DNA from 2 places in the Eubacterium sp. 3_1_31 genome. Region 2 is predicted to be linked to the other one. Evidence: a T-box and tRNA genes for the amino acid it is inferred to sense, from the RefSeq annotation. Region 2 holds a T-box; the other holds one or more tRNA genes.
The links. The T-box of region 2 lies ahead of ileS (isoleucine--tRNA ligase). A T-box ahead of a tRNA ligase gene usually reads a tRNA of that ligase, here a tRNA-Ile.
Positions count from the first base shown of each region.

Region 1: it has a tRNA-Ile gene. The T-box ahead of ileS (isoleucine--tRNA ligase) is inferred to sense a tRNA for this amino acid. The anticodon was not compared.

Region 1 covers NZ_CAXUBY010000011.1:43,808-53,615, reverse strand. Annotated here, with positions in the region: gene ACESSZ_RS06495 (V-type ATP synthase subunit A) at 1-637, shown strand, start outside; gene ACESSZ_RS06490 (V-type ATP synthase subunit B) at 654-2,096, shown strand; gene ACESSZ_RS06485 (V-type ATP synthase subunit D) at 2,099-2,737, shown strand; tRNA gene ACESSZ_RS06480 (tRNA-Arg) at 2,905-2,981, shown strand; tRNA gene ACESSZ_RS06475 (tRNA-Pro) at 2,989-3,065, shown strand; tRNA gene ACESSZ_RS06470 (tRNA-Met) at 3,072-3,148, shown strand; tRNA gene ACESSZ_RS06465 (tRNA-Ile) at 3,161-3,237, shown strand; tRNA gene ACESSZ_RS06460 (tRNA-Ser) at 3,255-3,345, shown strand; tRNA gene ACESSZ_RS06455 (tRNA-Met) at 3,390-3,466, shown strand; tRNA gene ACESSZ_RS06450 (tRNA-Phe) at 3,470-3,545, shown strand; gene ACESSZ_RS06445 (RNA polymerase sigma factor) at 4,008-4,523, shown strand; gene ACESSZ_RS06440 (hypothetical protein) at 4,520-5,239, shown strand; gene ACESSZ_RS06435 (ATP-binding cassette domain-containing protein) at 5,229-6,122, shown strand; gene ACESSZ_RS06430 (ABC transporter permease) at 6,100-7,443, shown strand; gene ACESSZ_RS06425 (hypothetical protein) at 7,739-8,512, shown strand; gene ACESSZ_RS06420 (hypothetical protein) at 8,512-8,709, shown strand; gene ACESSZ_RS06415 (GntR family transcriptional regulator) at 8,725-9,093, shown strand; gene ACESSZ_RS06410 (ABC transporter ATP-binding protein) at 9,077-9,778, shown strand.
Region 2 covers NZ_CAXUBY010000005.1:95,987-105,794, reverse strand. Annotated here, with positions in the region: gene ileS (isoleucine--tRNA ligase) at 106-2,832, opposite strand; T-box leader at 2,876-3,084, opposite strand; gene ACESSZ_RS03755 (DivIVA domain-containing protein) at 3,081-3,545, opposite strand; gene ACESSZ_RS03750 (YlmH family RNA-binding protein) at 3,559-4,314, opposite strand; gene ACESSZ_RS03745 (cell division protein SepF) at 4,317-4,721, opposite strand; gene groL (chaperonin GroEL) at 4,937-6,556, opposite strand; gene ACESSZ_RS03735 (molecular chaperone GroES) at 6,584-6,850, opposite strand; gene ACESSZ_RS03730 (NifB/NifX family molybdenum-iron cluster-binding protein) at 7,138-7,527, opposite strand; gene ACESSZ_RS03725 (hypothetical protein) at 7,543-8,481, opposite strand; gene thrS (threonine--tRNA ligase) at 8,478-9,808, opposite strand, start outside.

The DNA of each region.
Region 1 (9,808 bases), on a different contig from region 2:
TATGGAAACTTTGAATGATGCGACCGGTAGTGTGTCTATCATTGGGGCAGTATCTCCTCAGGGTAATGACTTTAGTGAACCGGTAACCCAGAATACCAAGCGATTTGTTCGTTGTTTCTGGGCTTTGGATAAATCTTTAGCATATGCGCGTCACTATTTTGCTATTAACTGGAATGAAAGCTATTCTGAATATGTAACAGATTTGTCACGCTGGTACAATAAAAATGTTGATCCGCGTTTCTTACGTGACCGTCAGGAAATCATGTCGTTATTAGCAGAGGAAACAAAATTAATGGAAATCGTTAAGCTGATTGGTAGCGATGTTTTACCAGAAGATCAAAAACTGGTAATTGAAATCTGTAAGGTTATTCGAGTTGGCTATCTACAACAGAATGCCTTTCATCAAGATGATACGTATGTGCCTTTAGAAAAACAGTTAAAGATGATGGATACAATCTTGTATTTATATCGTCGTTGTAAAGAGGTAATTACGACCGGTAAACCACTGCGTCTGGTAATGCAGCTTGGTTTATTTGATAAAGTTACAAAGATGAAATATGATGTGCCGAATGACAATATAGCATTGTTGGATGAGTATCCGACGATGATTGATTCTGCCATCAGCACCATAGCGTGAAGGAGGTAAATGTACAATGAGTCTACAATATGTAGGATTGCATGAAGTCAATGGACCTCTGATTTTTCTGGATCATGTGTTAGATGCCAGCTATGAGGAAATGGTAGAAATCAAGTGCAGTGATGGAACAACGCGTTTAGGTAAGGTCGTTCAGCTTGAGGGCGACAAGGCAGCAATTCAGGTATTTGAAGGTACAAATGGTTTATCACTAAAAAATACACGAACGAAATTCACAGGGCGGCCAATGGAACTAGCCTTATCAAAAGAAATACTTGGCCGAACGTTCAATGGTAGTGGACAGCCAATTGATGGCTTGGGTGAAATTTATGCGGAAAAGAGTATGGATATCAATGGACAGCCATTGAATCCAGTATCTCGAGTATATCCGCGAAATTATATAAATACCGGTATCAGCAGTATTGATGCCTTGATGACCTTGATTCGTGGGCAAAAACTGCCAATCTTCTCCGGCTCCGGTATGCCACATAACGAATTGGCAGTACAACTTGTAAAACAAGCAAAGATATCAGATGGAGATGGTAAAAATTTCTGTATCGTGTTTGCGGCCATGGGGGTAAAAAATGATGTGGCAGATTACTTTAAGCGTTCGTTTGAAGAGGCTGGTGTCATGGAAAAGGTTGTCATGTTTGTCAATCTAGCAAACGACCCAATCATAGAACGTACGTTAACACCACGTTGCGCGTTAACTGCCGCAGAGTATTTGGCGTATGAGCATGACATGCAGGTATTGGTTATCTTAACGGATATCACATCGTATTGTGAGGCACTGCGTGAGTTCTCTAGCAGTAAGGGTGAAATCCCAGGACGGAAAGGTTATCCGGGTTATCTGTATTCTGACTTGGCTTCCTTATATGAAAGAGCAGGAATCATTAAGGATGCAAAAGGTTCTGTGACACAGATTCCTATTCTGACGATGCCCAATGATGATATTACGCATCCAATTCCCGATTTGACTGGTTATATTACAGAAGGGCAAATCGTGTTAGATCGTAATCTGAATCAAATGGGAGTATATCCACCAGTAGGTGTCTTACCGTCTTTAAGCCGTTTGATGAAGGATGGCATAGGTGAGGGTTATACGCGTAAAGATCATTCTGATGTATCAAATCAGTTGTTTGCAGCATATGCCAAGGTACAGGATGCGCGTAGTCTGGCATCCGTTATCGGTGAGGATGAGTTAAGTGATGCAGATAAACAGTATATGGTATTTGGAAATCTATTTGAACAGTATTTCTTGAATCAAGGTTTTGAGGATAATCGAAGTATTGAAACAACCTTGGATTTAGGTTGGGATCTGATTTCTGTCTTACCTAAAGCGGAACTAGATCGTGTAGATAACGAGGTGTTGGAGAAGTTTTATGATCACAAACGTGCTGTGAAACGTTTCAACATCAAAGAGGAACCAATTATCCGTGAACTGGCGAATGAGGGTGAGTAGTCATGGCAAATAAACAGGTATTTCCTACGAAGGGAAATCTGATTGCGACGAAAAAGTCGAATGCGCTGGCTCATATGGGATATGAGCTTATGGATCGTAAACGGAATATTTTAACGCGTGAAATGATGGGTTTACTGGATGATGTCAAAATGTTACGTGATGAAATAACTGAGACTTATCAACGTGCATATGCGGCTTTACAGCAAGCGAATATGACGTTGGGTGTTATCAGTGATCTGGTTGAAGCAGTTCCTATCGATAATGGTATACATGTGAGTTATCGCAGTGTCATGGGTGTTGAAATTCCTAAGATTTCTTATGATAAGCCGGATTATACTTTGAGTTATGGTTTAGAACATGCGAATTCTAAATTGGATTATGCGTATCGCTGCTTTTATCGTGTGAAGGAGCTGACCGTTGTTTTGGCGGAGGTTGAGAATAGTGTTTATCGCTTGGCAAATGCTATTCGCAAGGCGCAAAAGCGAGCAAATGCGTTGAAGAATATCGTGATACCGGATTTTGAAGGAAATATTAAATTCATTAGTGATGCGTTAGAGGAAAAAGAGCGCGAAGAGTTTTCTCGACAGAAGGTTATTAAAGCAACGAAAGATAAAAAAAGTAGTCAGGAACGGCCTTTGTAGCTGTTCCTGATGATGTTAAAATGCTTTAAATAAAGGGTTTTAAAAGAGCCGTAAAAAGATTCAAAAAAGTTTTTAAAAAATTGAAAAAAACACTTGCATAAGTAGGAATTATTTGTTATTATATTAGGGCACTGATGAAGTGCAAAAGAAAAAATGGTTTCATAAATGCGCCCATAGCTCAACTGGATAGAGCGTTTGACTACGGATCAAAAGGTTGCGGGTTCGATTCCTACTGGGCGCGCCATTTATATCGGGATGTAGCACAGCTTGGTAGTGCACTTGATTTGGGATCAAGGGGTCGCAGGTTCAAATCCTGTCATCCCGACCATTATTTGGCTGGGTAGCTTAGTTGGCTAGAGCATCCGGTTCATACCCGGAAGGTCGCGAGTTCGAGTCTCGCCCCCGCCACCAATTTGGCTAAATGGACCCTTAGCTCAGTTGGTTAGAGCAGCCGGCTCATAACCGGTCGGTCGTAGGTTCGAGTCCTACAGGGTCCACCAAAATAAAACTATATTTTGGAGGAATACCCAAGTGGTTGAAGGGTCCGGTCTTGAAAACCGGTAGGTCGGGAAACTGGCGCCTGGGTTCGAATCCCAGTTCCTCCGCCATTACGTTATTCAAATATGTGAAAACCGAATCGCTCATTAAACATCGCGGGGTAGAGCAGCCTGGTAGCTCGTCGGGCTCATAACCCGGAGGTCGTTGGTTCAAATCCTTCCCCCGCAACCAAATGGTCCCGTAGCTCAGTCGGTAGAGCAACGGACTGAAAATCCGTGTGTCGTTGGTTCAATTCCGACCGGGACCACCATTTGAATAACTGGCCGTCTCTAGATGAGGCGGTTTTTTTTGTGTGGAATTGAACATTCGGATATGTCCGTTGCTTACATTCCTCATTAACGTCTATTCGAAAAAGTGGCGGGGGAAGGATGCAACATGCACGTGAGGGCTGCTCTGCCTGTACAATGGCGGAGAAATAAACCTACCGGTTTTCCAATCATGAACATGTTACTTGGGTATGACGTGGCGGGGGCTATTTTCATAACGTTCCCGCGACCTTGCTTACCCGTATGGATGACAGGATGAACGCAATTTTATGCTCAATTGATCTCGTCAAGTGCACTTCGTTCCTAACAGGGTAGTCAAACGCACATCCATAATCGTACACACCTTATTGTATTTCAAAATAGGCGTTACTACGACACGCATAAAAAAAACGATTAAAAGAAAACTTTTTTTCTGATTTATCAGTTAACTATATGAGGAGGCTGCTATGAAAGAACATACAATCATAGAACACATACGACATGGCGATGTGAATGCACTCGATACGTTGATCCGTCAATATTATCCACAGATATATTCCTATGTCTATGCACGTGTCAAACATCGTGATATTGCAGCAGATATTACACAAGAAGTCTTTATCCGTTTCACACAACATATTGACTCCTACACCTTTCAAGGAAAAACCAAACAATATTTACTAAGAATTGCCATCAATCAGTGCAATAGTTGGTATGCGAAATACAAAGAAATAGCATTGCCGGATGATTTGGAAATTGCTGATGAAAAAACAGAAGATACATACGATCGACAACGATTGATTTTTTATCTTAACAAATTGCCGGATGAACAAAAAGATGTATTATTGTTAAAATACTTTGAACAATTAAAAAGTAAAGAGATTGCAACATTACTAAACATTAGTGAATCTACGGTAAAAACGCGTGTTCGTTTGGGCTTAAAAAAACTTAAAACGTATATGAAAAAGGAGGAATGGCTATGAGAATACATTGGAAAGAATTGCGGCAATATGATGAAAAGGCAATGGAAAAAACGATAGCGCAATGCCAAACACTAATGAAACACAAAGAAAATTGGTTCGTCAGTAAAAAAACAGCCTATCGTCAATTTGCGAAATTAGAAATTAAACGTATAAGTGTAGTATATGGCTTCTTTTTACTCTGTTTACTATATTTTTTACTTTTTTCAGAACAAATGAAAATCGGAATCGTGTTGCTGTATTATCTGTTACTAGGGTCCTATTTTCTCTATCAATTATATGAATTTAAAAATAATGATATGGAAGAATTAATGCAGGCACTTCCAATTCATGAAGGTAAACGCTTTATCTTGCATATGTGTACGTTTCTTATTATACACCTCATTAGTTTTCTAAGCTTTTCAATAGTTGGCTATCTACGTATGGACATCTCCATGTTAGAAATCATGCAATTAGCCTTAATACCTTTATTCCTGGCACATGGTTGTATGTTGTTTTTCTTAAACAGAATCAAACGACTTTATACAGCTTTCATCAGCTATATAATATTATTTTTGTTCTTTAGCAATTTCTTTCATCCAATCTTGATTAACAGTAGTGCACTGCAGTTAGGTTGGATCCAAACACTTATTGTGTCATTGTTCTCTACCGTATTATTTCTGATTGCCGCATATCGATATGGCTTAAAATTACAAAGGAGGATTCATTATGGAGCTTAAGACACATCATCTCAGCAAATTTTATACAAAAGAAAAGGCAGCGGTTGCCGATGTGAATCTTGTTTTGCAAGAAGGTATTCATGCTTTATTAGGAGCAAATGGAAGCGGGAAGACAACACTTATGCGGATGTTGTGTGGTATTTTAAAACCAAGTGAAGGTATAGTTACCTTTAATGCTAAAAATATTATGGAAAATTATGAAGAATACATTCTTCATTTGGGCTATTTACCGCAAAATGCAGGATTTTATATGAATTTCACAGTAATTGAATTTCTCCAATATATTGCCGTATTAAAGTGTCTGGAAGCTGATTATGCAAAACGGAAAATTGATGAGCTATTGGAGTTATTACATCTAAAAGAACAGTCCAAAAAGAAATTGCGTCAATTATCTGGTGGTATGCTACAGCGTGTCGGTATTGCACAGAGCCTGTTAAACCATCCTAAGCTATTGATATTGGATGAGCCAAGCAGTGGCTTAGATCCTAAAGAGCGTATTGCCTTGCGGCAGCTATTATCGCGTTTAGCAAAAGATACTATTGTGATTCTTTCAACTCATATCGTCAGTGACATAGAAAATATAGCAGATGATATTTTGCTAATGAAAGAAGGGCATATTCTCTTCCAAAAGACAGTAACAGATACATTGCAAGAATTAAAAGGACACGTTTATGAATTATTAACAGCAGAAAATGAGCGAGAAATTATTGAAAAAAATTACACAGTAGTGAATTGTAAAAGAGTAAGTGAAGGTATCCTGTTTCGTTTGTTAAGTGACGATATGAAAGATAAGCGCTCAATTGTTGTAGAACCAACATTAGATGATGTATATTTATCTTATTTTCATGAGGAGGCTGAATATGTGGAAACTAATTTGTTATGAATGGAAAAAGTTAGCGAAAAGCCGTTCCAATTTATTGCTGTTCGTGGTGTTGTTAGCGGCCTGTGCTTACCAGATTAAAACGAATGTAACAACGGATATAAAAGACTATTATTTCGTATCCGATGAACATCTCGATGTGGTGAAAGAACAACAAAACTTTGCGAACAAAAGCTTTGAAGAGTTACAGAAACAGATGGGCGCCATCCATTACAATGAGATTGATCAAGAGCATTATAATTCTAGTCGTTCTTTGGATGAAAATTATATGAAGGTAACGTATGGTACACACTGGAAAGAACTTGTAAAGGCATATGAAGAGCACACTTTGACGCAAGAAATGTTGAATGATTGGAACGTTATGAGTCAAGATGATACCCAGCAACAGTCGATTGTAAGACTGGAAGATTTTACGATACATTATCTTTATACTGATGAAAGAGAGGTATCCGATCTTAAGGCAATGTTTCCAGATACGGTGATATTAACGAACCGTCAAGATTATCTTTATACCAAAGAAAAAGCTGAGCAAGGTTCCACACAGTGTTTTTTGAAAGAGTGTAATGGTTTTAATGCGATGTACTACGATACGTTAAATACCCGCTTTCTGAATGCGTCAAAGACCTATCATCCCACCATCCTAGCTAATAAATATTTTGATGAAATCATGCGAGTGAATTTTCTTGTTCTATTGCTCATCAGTATTTTGTTAGGCAATATTTACAGCAAAGAATCAAGTGAACAAACAATGATATATCTTTGTACAAGCAAGGCTGGATGGAAAAAAGTATCTATCGCTAAACTCATTGTCGCTTTGACTATTGGCGTATTGATTCCTATGCTGATACCAATTATCTCCAGTTTGGTTAATTATCTACGGTATGGTGGTTTTGACTTACAGATGTTTTATTATGGCATCGGTGATGTATCTGCCAATAGCATCGTACCTTATATTTTTACGAATGGGGAACTTTTAATAATCGTGTGTTTTGCATTGTTGGTTGGCTATACAGCATTGACATTAACATGTTTAACAATATCACGTTATGTAAAAAATACGTATATTGCAGGGGTCAGTGTTTTAATGCTGACGATATTACCCATCTATAATATCTTTACGTTGCAAAGTACCAATCTCAATGTCTGGTTTCCATCCTATCTGTTAATGCGGATATTTGATAATTTGGGGTATACATCACAATTGTTTTTCCAATTTGGCAGTATAACGATTTTACGATTATGGCTATATGTATTGGTTTGGTTTCTTGGCTGTGGTATATGTTTATTACTTATTCATCAGAAAAATAAGAAACATCTTATATAATTTCTCATTGATTGGTAATCTAATAACCTTATGATGTTAATGTCATGAGGTTTTTTTACAAGATAACCTACAGAGATATGAAACAATAGTTATGAAATTAAGATAATCTTTGGGAATTGCGACGCTATATAAAAAGGAGAAACAATTCATACGTTATCCATAACGTTAGTGATCTTTATTTTCCATAACACATATCAAGTGAAATAATGGTTGACACAACTGGCAGATCAATGTATTATTGTATTAGATGATTAATACAATAATACATCTAGTAAGAAACAAGGAGGGAATAAAAGTGTTTTGGAAATTATGTAAACATGAATTGAAATGTTCATATCGAGGTTTTCTTATTTTATATGCAATCACATTATTATTGGCGGTGATGATCAATCCAAGTATAGATTCAATGTTTGTGGTAACATTAACATTGATTTATGGATTGCTGCTATGTGTTATCCTAATCATGTCGATGTATGTCATCATTAAAAATTATCATACATCCATGTTTGCCAAACCGGCATATTTAACCCATACACTACCGGTATCTACGACAAAGCTGTTAATTGTAAAAATTTTGGTAGGGCTTATTTGGTTTGCACTATCCTATGGTGTTATCCTTGCCTCCATTATTGTCATTGGTTTATCTGTCGACAATTTCGATCTACAGCTCCTTTTTAAGGCATTTTCGCATATCCATATTTCATGGGGAGCAATCTTATATGCGGTATACACTGTGCTAGGTGTTGTGGAAAGTATTACCTTATTATATCTTGTAATTGATATTACTCATACGACACATATCCAACGTTTCCGTGTCCCTATTGCTATTGTGCTGTTTTTAATTATTTCTTGGGTATCATCGGAGATTATGAACATGTTCATCAATCCCGGACAAGGTTCTTTATTACAAATGGTCACAAGCAATGCAATGATAGGACAAAATATAAATACGACATTGTTAACAGATATGACGAAATTACTCATTTTATGTGGCTGGGAATTATTGTTAGTTTGTTTGTATTTCTTCTCAGGTAAGTATTTGATAGATCATAAAATAGAGGTAGAATGATGAAGGATCTTAAGGAAAAAGTACTTATTATTGCGTTGATTCTGCTATTTTCCTTTTGGTATTTGTATACCGGATATCTGGTCTTTGATTATTTTACGATCGGATGGCCATTTTATCTGATTGGTATCCTCATTTTGCTGATTATTATAGCAGCATGTCTGCATACAGTAAAACGTATGAAAAATGGTGAGTACTAAAAAGGAGTGATCTTGATGGACTTTGATACAAATCTACCAATTTATTTACAAATTATGACCGAAATAAAACGATTGATCATAACAGGAACTTATAAACCATCACAAAAAATTCCTTCTGTACGTGAATTGGCAATTGATTATGGTGTAAATCCAAATACGGTACAAAGAGCGTTAAGTGAACTTGAACGCGAAGGACTCGTGGCAAGCGAACGAACGAGTGGGCGTTTTATATGTGATGATATTGAACGTATACAAAAATTAAGAGTAACAATGATGAAAGAGAAAACAGATCAATTTCTAAGAGAAATACATGAATATGGATTTGATGAAGAGGAATTGATGGAAACGATAAGGGAGCGATTACAAAATGGAAAATCTTGTTGAGATTTGCGGATTAAATAAAGCATATGGTAATAAGCCGACATTACATGATATAGATATATTTTTACAGCCCGGACAGATTGTTGGTTTGTTAGGACCAAATGGCAGTGGTAAAACAACTCTGATCAAAATATTGACGGGATTGTTAAAGGATTATAGCGGTGTTGTAAAAATCAATGGAAAAGCGATTGGCACGGAAACGAAAGCAATCGTATCTTATTTACCTGATGAACCTTATTTCTCAGATTGGATGAAGGTTAAGGATGCATTATCAATTTTTATGGATATGTATGCTGATTTTGATTATGCGAAATGTCTGGAAATTATGAAAAAGTTCCAGATTGAGGAAAATGTGCGGATTAAAACGATGTCGAAAGGAACAAAAGAGAAGTTTCAACTGGCTTTGGTCATGAGCCGCAAAGCTAAGCTGATTATCTTAGATGAACCAATTGGTGGTGTTGATCCTGCGGCACGTGAAGTGATCTTAGATACGATATTGGAAAATTATTCACCTGAGCAGACCATTTTAATTGCCACACATTTGATTGCTGATATTGAACGAATTTTCAGTAATGTTATTTTCATTAAGAAAGGTAAAATTGTTTTGAATAAAGAAGTAGAAGAAATTCGTCAGGAAAGCAACAAGTCGATAGATGAATTATTCCGTGAGGAATTTCGTTATGAATAAGGCGAAAAAATAACTGTTTTAGCATAATAA
Region 2 (9,808 bases):
ACATAAAAATGTCAAAATCGTATAAAAATAATGATTCCTCTAGAACAACCCAAAGAACTGTAAAAAAAAAGGCTGTTTATCATAATTGACAAACAACCTTATCGATTATTCTAAAACCGCAGCACAGCGTTCACATAAACCATCTTCAGCATTTGATTCCGTGATATTCCAGCATCTTGGGCATACTTTCCCTTCACATTTTTCAACAGCAATTTGACAAACCTCATATGCTTTTAACTCATCTACGGAAAAGCTTACTCTTGAAACAATTAACCATTGATTAAATTTATTACCGCAATATTCTTCAATCAAAGCGCGGTCTTCATCATTTACATTGATTATTACATGTGCTTCCAAAGATTTACCAATGATCTTTTCTGCACGTGCTTCTTCCAATGCTTTAAAGACATCTGCACGAATCAGCATTAAACGTGCTACTTTTTCTTTAATTTCATCAGCATTTTCAAAAATCGGTACTACCGGGAACGCACCCAAATGAATGCTTTCCTCTTCCGTATGGAAGAAATCATTAACTTCTTCTGCCGTATGTGTCAAAATTGGTGCCCATAAGCGCACTAACGTATCTACCGCATAATATAGAACTGTCTGTACCTGACGTCTTCTGTTGGAATCTTTCTTTTCAATATACAAGATATCTTTTGTATAATCCAGATAGTAAGCAGAGAATTCATTTGTCATCAAATTGGTCAGCATACTTGTCACATCAGCAAAACGATATTCTCCATATGCTTTTTTAACCTTTTCACAGACATCTGCCAACATGATTAACATATACTTATCCAAAGCAGGCAATGTATTAACATCTACCAGATCAGCCTTAGTAAAGTCGTTTTCGCCATCAATATTAGCCAACAAGAAACGGAAAGTATTACGTACCTTACGATAATTTTCACTGATTTGTTTTAATATCTCATCAGACATACTACAATCTCCCTGATAATCTACACTTGCCGCCCATAAACGTAAAATATCAGCTCCATATTTCTTTGTAATTTCTCCAGGTGCTACGGCATTCCATTGTGATTTGCTCATTTTCACACCTTTACCATCCATGACGAATCCATGGCTTAATACTTGTTTATATGGAGAATGTCCATGAACTGCCGTACCAATGATCAAAGAAGAGTTGAACCAACCACGATACTGATCGCTGCCTTCAAAATATAGATCAGCGGGATAACCTAAACCGCGTTCCACCATGGCGCCGGTATGCGAGCTTCCGGAATCAAACCAAACATCCATGGTATCCGTTTCTTTACGGAAAACACCATTTGGAGAACCAGGATGGGTATAACCTTCTGGCAATAAATCTTTTGCCTCTTTTTCAAACCAGATATTAGAGCCAAATTCCTTGAATAAACCCGCCACATGGTCAAATACTGTCTGATCCATAATAGGTGTATCATCTTCCGCATAGAAAATTGGAATTGGAACACCCCATGCACGTTGACGTGATATACACCAGTCACCACGATCTGCAATCATATTATGCATACGTTGCTGACCCCACTTAGGAATCCAATCTACATTGTCAATTTCTTCAAGCAACTGATCACGAATTTTATCAATAGAAGCGAACCACTGCGTAGTAGCACGGAAAATGATTGGTTTTTTGGTTCTCCAATCGTGTGGATATGAATGAGTAATGAATTCTAACTTCAATAAAGCCCCGATTTCATCAAGCTTTTGTGTTACTGTCTTATTAGCATCATCTACGTATTGTCCAGCTAACCATTCCCCGGCATCACTCATCATGCAGCCATGCTCATCAACATTGCAATAGGCTGGTAACCCATATTTCTGGCCAACAAAGAAGTCATCTGCACCAAAGCCTGGAGCTGTGTGTACACAACCGGTACCTGCATCAGCAGTAACATGATCACCTAAAATAATTAATGATTCACGATCATATAAAGGATGTTGGCAAGTGATCATTTCTAATTCACTACCCTTAAATGTCTTCAACAATTGCTTTTCTTGTAAACCGAACTTTTCCCATAGTGCATCTACTAATTCTTCTAATACGATCAGCTTACCTTTTTCACTATTCACAAGCGCATAAGTATAATCTTTATTCAAGCAAATTGCAAGGTTTGCTGGAATAGTCCAAGGCGTTGTTGTCCAGATGACAAAACTAGTATCAGTGTCTAAAATTCCTTTACCATCTTTTACTGGAAATTTCACAAAGATCGTAGGAGATTTAACATCTTTATATTCTATTTCAGCTTCTGCCAATGCCGTTTCACTGGATGGGCTCCAGTAAACCGGTTTTAACCCTTTATAAATCAAGCCATTCATTGCCATCTTACCAAAAATTTCAATTTGATGGGCTTCAAATTCTTTTGTTAAAGTGATATAAGGATGATCATAATCACCAACAACCCCCAAAGATAAAAAGCCGGCTTTTTGTTTTTCTACTTGTTCCATTGCATAGTTATAGCAAAGTTTACGGAAATCCGCCAATTCCATTTCTTTACGATTGTGTCCTAATTTCTGGATAGCCGTTTCAATAGGAAGACCATGCGTATCCCATCCTGGAATATAAGGCACTTTATAGCCATCCATAAATTTTGAACGGATGATAACATCCTTTAAAATTTTATTTAAGGCATGACCCAGATGGATGTCTCCGTTGGCATATGGAGGACCATCGTGTAAAACAAATGGTTCACAGCCTTCCCGTTTCTTTAACATCTTTTCATAAATGTTTTGTTCCTTCCAGCGTTTTTGAAATCCTGGTTCTTTGCTTGGAAGTTTTCCACGCATTTCAAACTTTGTTTTTGGCATCAATAATGTTTCTTTGTATTCCATATCATTTTCCTCCTAACATAAACAAAAAAAACACGCTTCCTTGTCTAAGGACGCGTGAACGTGGTACCACCTTAGTTCTATTTCTTATCAAAATAGCACTCAAACAGATAACGGCTGTAACCGTATCATCTTACTGTTTTCAGATGATAAGCTCCAAAGTGATTTTTCTTTTCGCTTCACACAGGACTTCCACCAACCGCCTGTTCTCTTTGCATCCACCGATAAGAAACATGTCTTTTTCTTCGCTTTTATAATTCTTTTTTTAATAAATCCATCTTTGGAATCGCCGGTGTTTCAAAATCGTCCAACGCTTCCTCAATCTTGTGCAGCTCTTCTTTCATACTGCTTTTCATATCATTAGCCTCATCACCCAAACGGGCAATTTCCATCAGAATACCTCGTGCCATCATCAATGCTTCTTTGATAATCGTATCTGCATTCTGATTCGCCGTGTCGACGATCATATTCGCCTCTTTCATTGCCATACGTGCCATTTCACTGGCAGCACTTTCCTTGATATGCAGATTGTCATTCAATTTCCGATACTCATTCTCAAGCACCTTTTTTTCCTGACGCAACATTTCAAGCTCACGATTTACACTTTCCAGTTTTTTCTGCAAGGCATCCATTTGGAGCTTTTGCGTCTGCATGTAATCATCGACCTGATAACGGTTGTAGCCGTTTTTCATCGTATCAAATATACGTTTGTCCATACCATCACCCTATCTACTGATACTTGCCCGCCAGAATCACCAAATGATCCTTTTTGGTCGTTTTCACAATTTCCTTGAAGTAAAAACGTCCATGTCCACGAATGGAAATAGCACTATTATTATTGCATAAATAGGAAGTTTCTTCAAGTATTACATGATTAACTTTTACAAGTCCTGCACGTATCAGCTCCTGCGCTTTCTTCCTTGAAATATTTGCAAAGCTTGATACAAGTACATCTAAACGTAGGCTCGATACGATTTTATGCTCATACCGTATTTTTGGCTCATAAGTGACTTCACCTTCATAACGTTTAAAATGCACATTGCTTCGTTTAATGCGTGTCAAATTACACACGATATAATTTTCGATTTCTTCATCTACAAAAATGATAAGTTCATTATCTTTTACAATTAAGTCACCGATTTTTTCCCGTTCAATACCAAGATTGAGAATTGCCCCTAAAACATCTGGATGTGCAAGCTTACCAAATTGCGGTGAATAAGTCGCCTTGAGAATCGTTATTTTTAAATCAGCCAGTTCATCTTCATAAGGTAAAAGTGCATAGCGACAACGTTCTGCACCTTGATAACCTCCGGATTTTCCATACGGTATCTGATGCCCTAAAATAGCATCGCAGATGTTACATTCATCAGGCGCAAAAAATGGAGTAACGACAATTCGACGGCGGCGTTCCATCAGATCTATCAGATCATAAATACGCTTTACGAATTTTTCATTACCCCTATAATGTTCAAAATGAATTGGCAATGCTAGTCCTCTTCACTGGCATCCAGATTAATTTCTCCGTGAACAGCAACATTTCTTGGAGCACACAGAATAACATTATGTCCAATCTTTTGAATGGTTCCATCCAGTGCGAAAATAACACCTGTTAAGAAATCGATGGTTCTTTGTGCATAATCTCTTTGCAGTTTATGTAAGTTAACGACCGCTGCTTTATTCTCTTTTAAACGTTTAGCGACTTCTTCTGCCTCATCAAATGAACGAGGTTCAAACAATACCATTTTTGTGTCGCCAGGCAAACGATTTATAGCTTTGGATTTTGGCTGTTCATATTCGGAAAGAGAAGGACTTTCTTCTTCCTGTTCCACTTCCAAAACATCATCTTCATCCATTGGTGCAATAAACTCTTTGAATTTCTGACCGATGCTCATGTAGCATACCTCCTATACATTACTTATATTTTAGCACAAATGTGCATTAAGAAAAAGTTTTTTGTGTAATTTAAGTGATTCTTCATAATTGGAATCTCATTTTCGTCATTCATTGACAAATTTCTACAGACAGAACTTAAAGCACCTAAAAAAGCTTACTATAAACTTAGGGTATTTAAGAAAAGCAGCTGCAGGATAGCAGCTGCTCTTTAATATTAATACATTCCGCCTTGTGGCATTGGTGGCATAGGCGCTTCTTTTTCTTTGATAGCAGCAACGCCTGCCTCTGTTGTTAAGAATAATGCAGAAATACTTGCAGCATTCAACAATGCACTTCTTGTTACTTTTGTTGGGTCAATAATACCTTCTTCAAACATATTCACCCACTTGCCGTATTTTGCATCAAAGCCCATATTCGCCTCAGCACCTTTCTGGTGTTCGACGATTTCTTCAGCGTTATAACCAGCATTTTCGGCAATCTGTGCAATAGGTGCTAATAACGCATCCATGACTACCTTAATACCTTTCTGTACATCGACGATATCTGATTTCAACTGATCTTTTAAAGCCACATAAGCTTCAACCAAAGCAGCACCACCGCCAATTACGATACCTTCTGCAACAGCAGCACGCGTTGCGTTCAATGCATCTTCAATACGCAGTTTCTTTTCTTTCAGTTCACTTTCTGTAGTTGCACCAACCTTAATGATAGCAACGCCATCGCTTAACTTACCTAAACGTTCTGCATAGCGTTTTTTATCATAATCGCTCTTACAGTTTTCCATCTGTGCGCGTACTTCAGCAATACGAGCTGTAATTTCATCTTTATTGCCATTTCCGCCAATCATTGTTGTATTATCTTTTGTAATAACTGCTTTCTTCACGCTACCTAATTCTTCCAATTTCATGTCTTTTAATTCCATGTTCAAATCTTTTGAATAGAATGTAGCACCTGTTAACACTGCAATATCTTTCAAAATTTCTTTCTGATTATCACCAAAACCAGGAGCTTTCGTAGCAACTACATTAAATGTACCACGCAGTTTATTGACAACCAAAGTAGAAGTTACTTCATTTTCAACATCATCTGCAATGATCAACAATGGTTTATTGGACTGCACTACCTGTTCTAATACTGGAAGCACTTCTTGCACATTATTGATTTTCTGGTCAGTTACCATAACAAAAGCATTTTCTAAGACTGCTTCCATTTTCTCATGATCACTTACCATATATGGAGAAACGTATCCTTTATCGTACTGCATACCTTCACTGATTTCTAATTCTGTATCAAATCCATTAGATTCATCAACAGAGATAACACCATTACGGCCAACTTTATCCATTGCTTTAGCAATGATTTCACCAACTTCTTTACTGCCGCTGGAAATAGCCGCAACACTGGCAATATCACTGTTTGTTTCTATTTTACGACTCTTATCTAGAATATGATTTGCCACTTCCTTGCTAGCATATTCAATACCTTCACGCATTAATACAGGATTTGCACCTTTTTCTACCTGACGCAAACCGTTGCTAATCATGCTTTGTGCTAAGATGGTTGCTGTTGTTGTACCATCACCAGCAGTATCGTTTGTTTTATTGGCTACTTCATAAACTAATTTCGCACCCATATTTTCAAACTTATCTTCTAATTCAATTTCTTTTGCAATAGAAACACCGTCATTTGTGATTAATGGTGATCCAAATTCTTTTTCTAAAACGACATTACGTCCTTTAGGACCTAAAGTTACACGTACTGCATCAGCCAGTGTATTCACACCTGCTAACATTGCATTTCTTGCATCTTTTGAAAAACGTACTTCTTTTGCCATGTTCATTACCTCCTGTTTGTTTTTATCTTACGCAATGACTGCTAAAATATCTTCATCTTCTACGATGATGAATTCTTCTTCATCTAATTTCACATCTGTACCAGAATATTCTTTGTATACAACCTTATCATCAACTTTAATTTCTGCTTCACTTTCTGGTCCAATCGCTACTACAGTAGCATAACTTGGTTTGTTTTTACTGTTATCTGTCAGGATAATTCCACTTGCCGTTTTTGTTTCCTTTTCGGCTTTTTCCTTCTTTAAAATCACGTTTTTGTGTAATGGCTTTAACATCTAAGATTCCTCCTTTAAGTTTTAGCACTCGCAGTTCATAACTGCTAACACCCTATATTATACTCACTTTTAGCACTTTGGCAATAGGAATGCTAAAAAAAGTTCATATTTTTTTAGCTGGTGATTTATAAACATTAAGCAGCTTTGCAAACGACAGTCACATTATACGTAAAAAGCTTTATTTATATGCTGTGATAAGAGTGCTTCCTTTATCAATTTCATTTTACGACAAGTTAAAACAAAGCTATGATAACTAGTAATTGAAAAAAGCTCGCATATAAGCGAGCTTAGTGCGTATGAGATCCACAATCATGATTACCACAATCGTGATTACCTTCCTCATGATGATGGTTACATTTACCATTGGGATCATCCTGTAGTGTTCCCTTCTTTAACTGTTCTACAATTTCATCAACATTTCCACTGGCACCACCAATTAAAGCTATATGAGCTTTAGCTAACGCATCACGTGCGCCTTGACCGATACCACCACATACTAATACATCAACACCAGCTTCTTGAATCAGTGTAACTAGCGCACCATGACCGCTCCCATTAGCGCTAAGAAGTTCTTTTCTTACAATTATGCCATCTTCTATATCAACAAGTAGAAAAGCAGGGCATTTCCCAAAGTGTTGGAATACCATATGATTTTCATAAGTTATTGCATATTTCATCTTCATCACCTCAAATTATTTCGTATATGCATCATCATTGATAGAAATATTAAATTGCTTTAAGAATGTAGCAATATCTTCTTTTACAGTTGCCGCTTTAACATAGTTAATATTCAGACGAGGCCATGTCTTAACCGCAATCTGTGCATTTGGAATACCTAATTTCTCTGGAGTTGCCGTTTCTACTGCTTTGCTAATCGCCGTTTCATCCTTTTTACTTGTTTCATTAGCAAACGTTGTAGCTGTTTCAATATATTTCTTTACTTTATCCTCTGAACCTTTTTTTACAAATAACGCTGCTTGTGGATATCCCGCACTCTTTGTATTATTTTTATTTTGGTACTCTTTTTGTAAATCTTTTAAAACCTTTAAAGTTATTCCTTTTTCTTTTGCTTTAGCAATGGTTGCTGTAGCAGCAGGTTCAGCCATCAACCCGACATTTGCTTTCTTACTTAATAATTGTTGTTGTACTTCATTCACAGAAGCAAAATAAGTGATTTCAGGTTTTATGCTTTTCACATCCAAGCTAGCCATAAAAACTTTCTGTGGCACCGCTTTTTCTCCAAAAGCCGCAAACATTCCTGTTTCTGTTAAAGCTTTTTCATCAGTTCCAACAACATATAAATTACCCCAGGTTACGACACTGTCTAACCTATATTGACTTTTTCCTTTTGATAATAATGCAGCTCCTAAATTAATAGGTGCGATGATAGCATCATATTCTCCATCTTCCTTAGCAATTTCTGCACTGATGACACTTGTACCGTCAACGGTGTCAACACTCACATTTTTATCACCGTATAATCCTAACAATGATAAACTAGTTGCCCCTAAAGGCGCCAGTACCTTAATCGGTTCTGTTTTTGCTTCCTCTTTTTTTGTGTCATCATTACTTGCACAGGCACTTAAAGACAAAGCCATGACACCTGCCAGTAATCCCTTCAATAATTTCATAAACGTTTCTCCTTCACTTCAGCACTCAGCTTAGCGATAAATTCTTCTACCGGCATTGTCACAGATTCCTTACTTTGTGCACGACGTACCGTAACTGTATTAGCTTCTACTTCTCCATCACCAATAACAAGCTGATAAGGAATTTTAGCAAGCTGTGCTTCTCTTATACGATACCCCAATTTCTCATTTCGTGCATCTGATTTGCTCCTAAATCCCATCGCTAACAATTTTTCATTTATAGCATTTGCAGCTTGCGCATGACGTTCATAATGTACCGGAACGACCATGACTTGAGTTGGTGCCAACCATGTAGGGAAATGTCCTGCATAATGCTCGATCAAAATACCAATAAAACGTTCAATTGATCCAAATATAACACGATGCAGCATAACAGGTCGCACTTTCGTGCCATCCTTTTCTACATATGTTAAATCAAAGCGTTCAGGTAGATTCATATCCAATTGAATCGTTCCACATTGCCATTCTCTTCCTAAGGAGTCTTTGATATGGAAGTCAAGTTTTGGCCCATAGAAAGCACCATCTCCTGGATTGACTTTATAATCCTTACCGGCACTGACACATGCATCAGCAAGAGCTTTTTCACTCTTTTCCCAAATTGCCAGATCTCCAATGTATTTCTTTTCCGGACGTGTCGATAATTCAATACGATAGGATAAGCCAAAGATAGAGTATACGCGATCAATGAAGTTGATCAATTCCTTTACTTCACTTTCAATTTGATCTGGGCGCATGAAAATGTGAGCATCATCTTGCGTAAAAGTACGAACACGGAATAGCCCATTTAAAGCTCCACTGGCTTCATGGCGATGTACCTGCCCTAATTCTCCCATGCGCAGTGGCAAATCTTTATAGGAATGTAGACCATTTTTAAACACTAATAAGGACCCTGGACAATTCATTGGCTTGATTGCAAATTCGCGATCATCCACCATTGTCGTATACATATTTTCTTTATAGTTTGCCCAATGTCCACTTACTTCCCATAATTCCTTGCTCATCATGATTGGTGTTTTGATAAATTTATAATTTTCTTTTGTATGTTCTTCATACCAGAAGTTTTCTAACAGATTACGAATAATCATTCCATTTGGCAAAAAGAATGGCATACCTGGTGCATATTCACTCATCATGAATAGACCCATTTCACGTCCTAATTTTTTATGGTCACGTTTTTTGGCCTCTTCCAGCATATGCAAATGTTCTTCTAATTCTTCTTTTGTTGGATAGCAGACACCATAAATACGTTGCAGCATTTTATTTTCTGCATCACCTTTCCAATAAGCTCCGGAGTGTTTTAAAAGTTTGA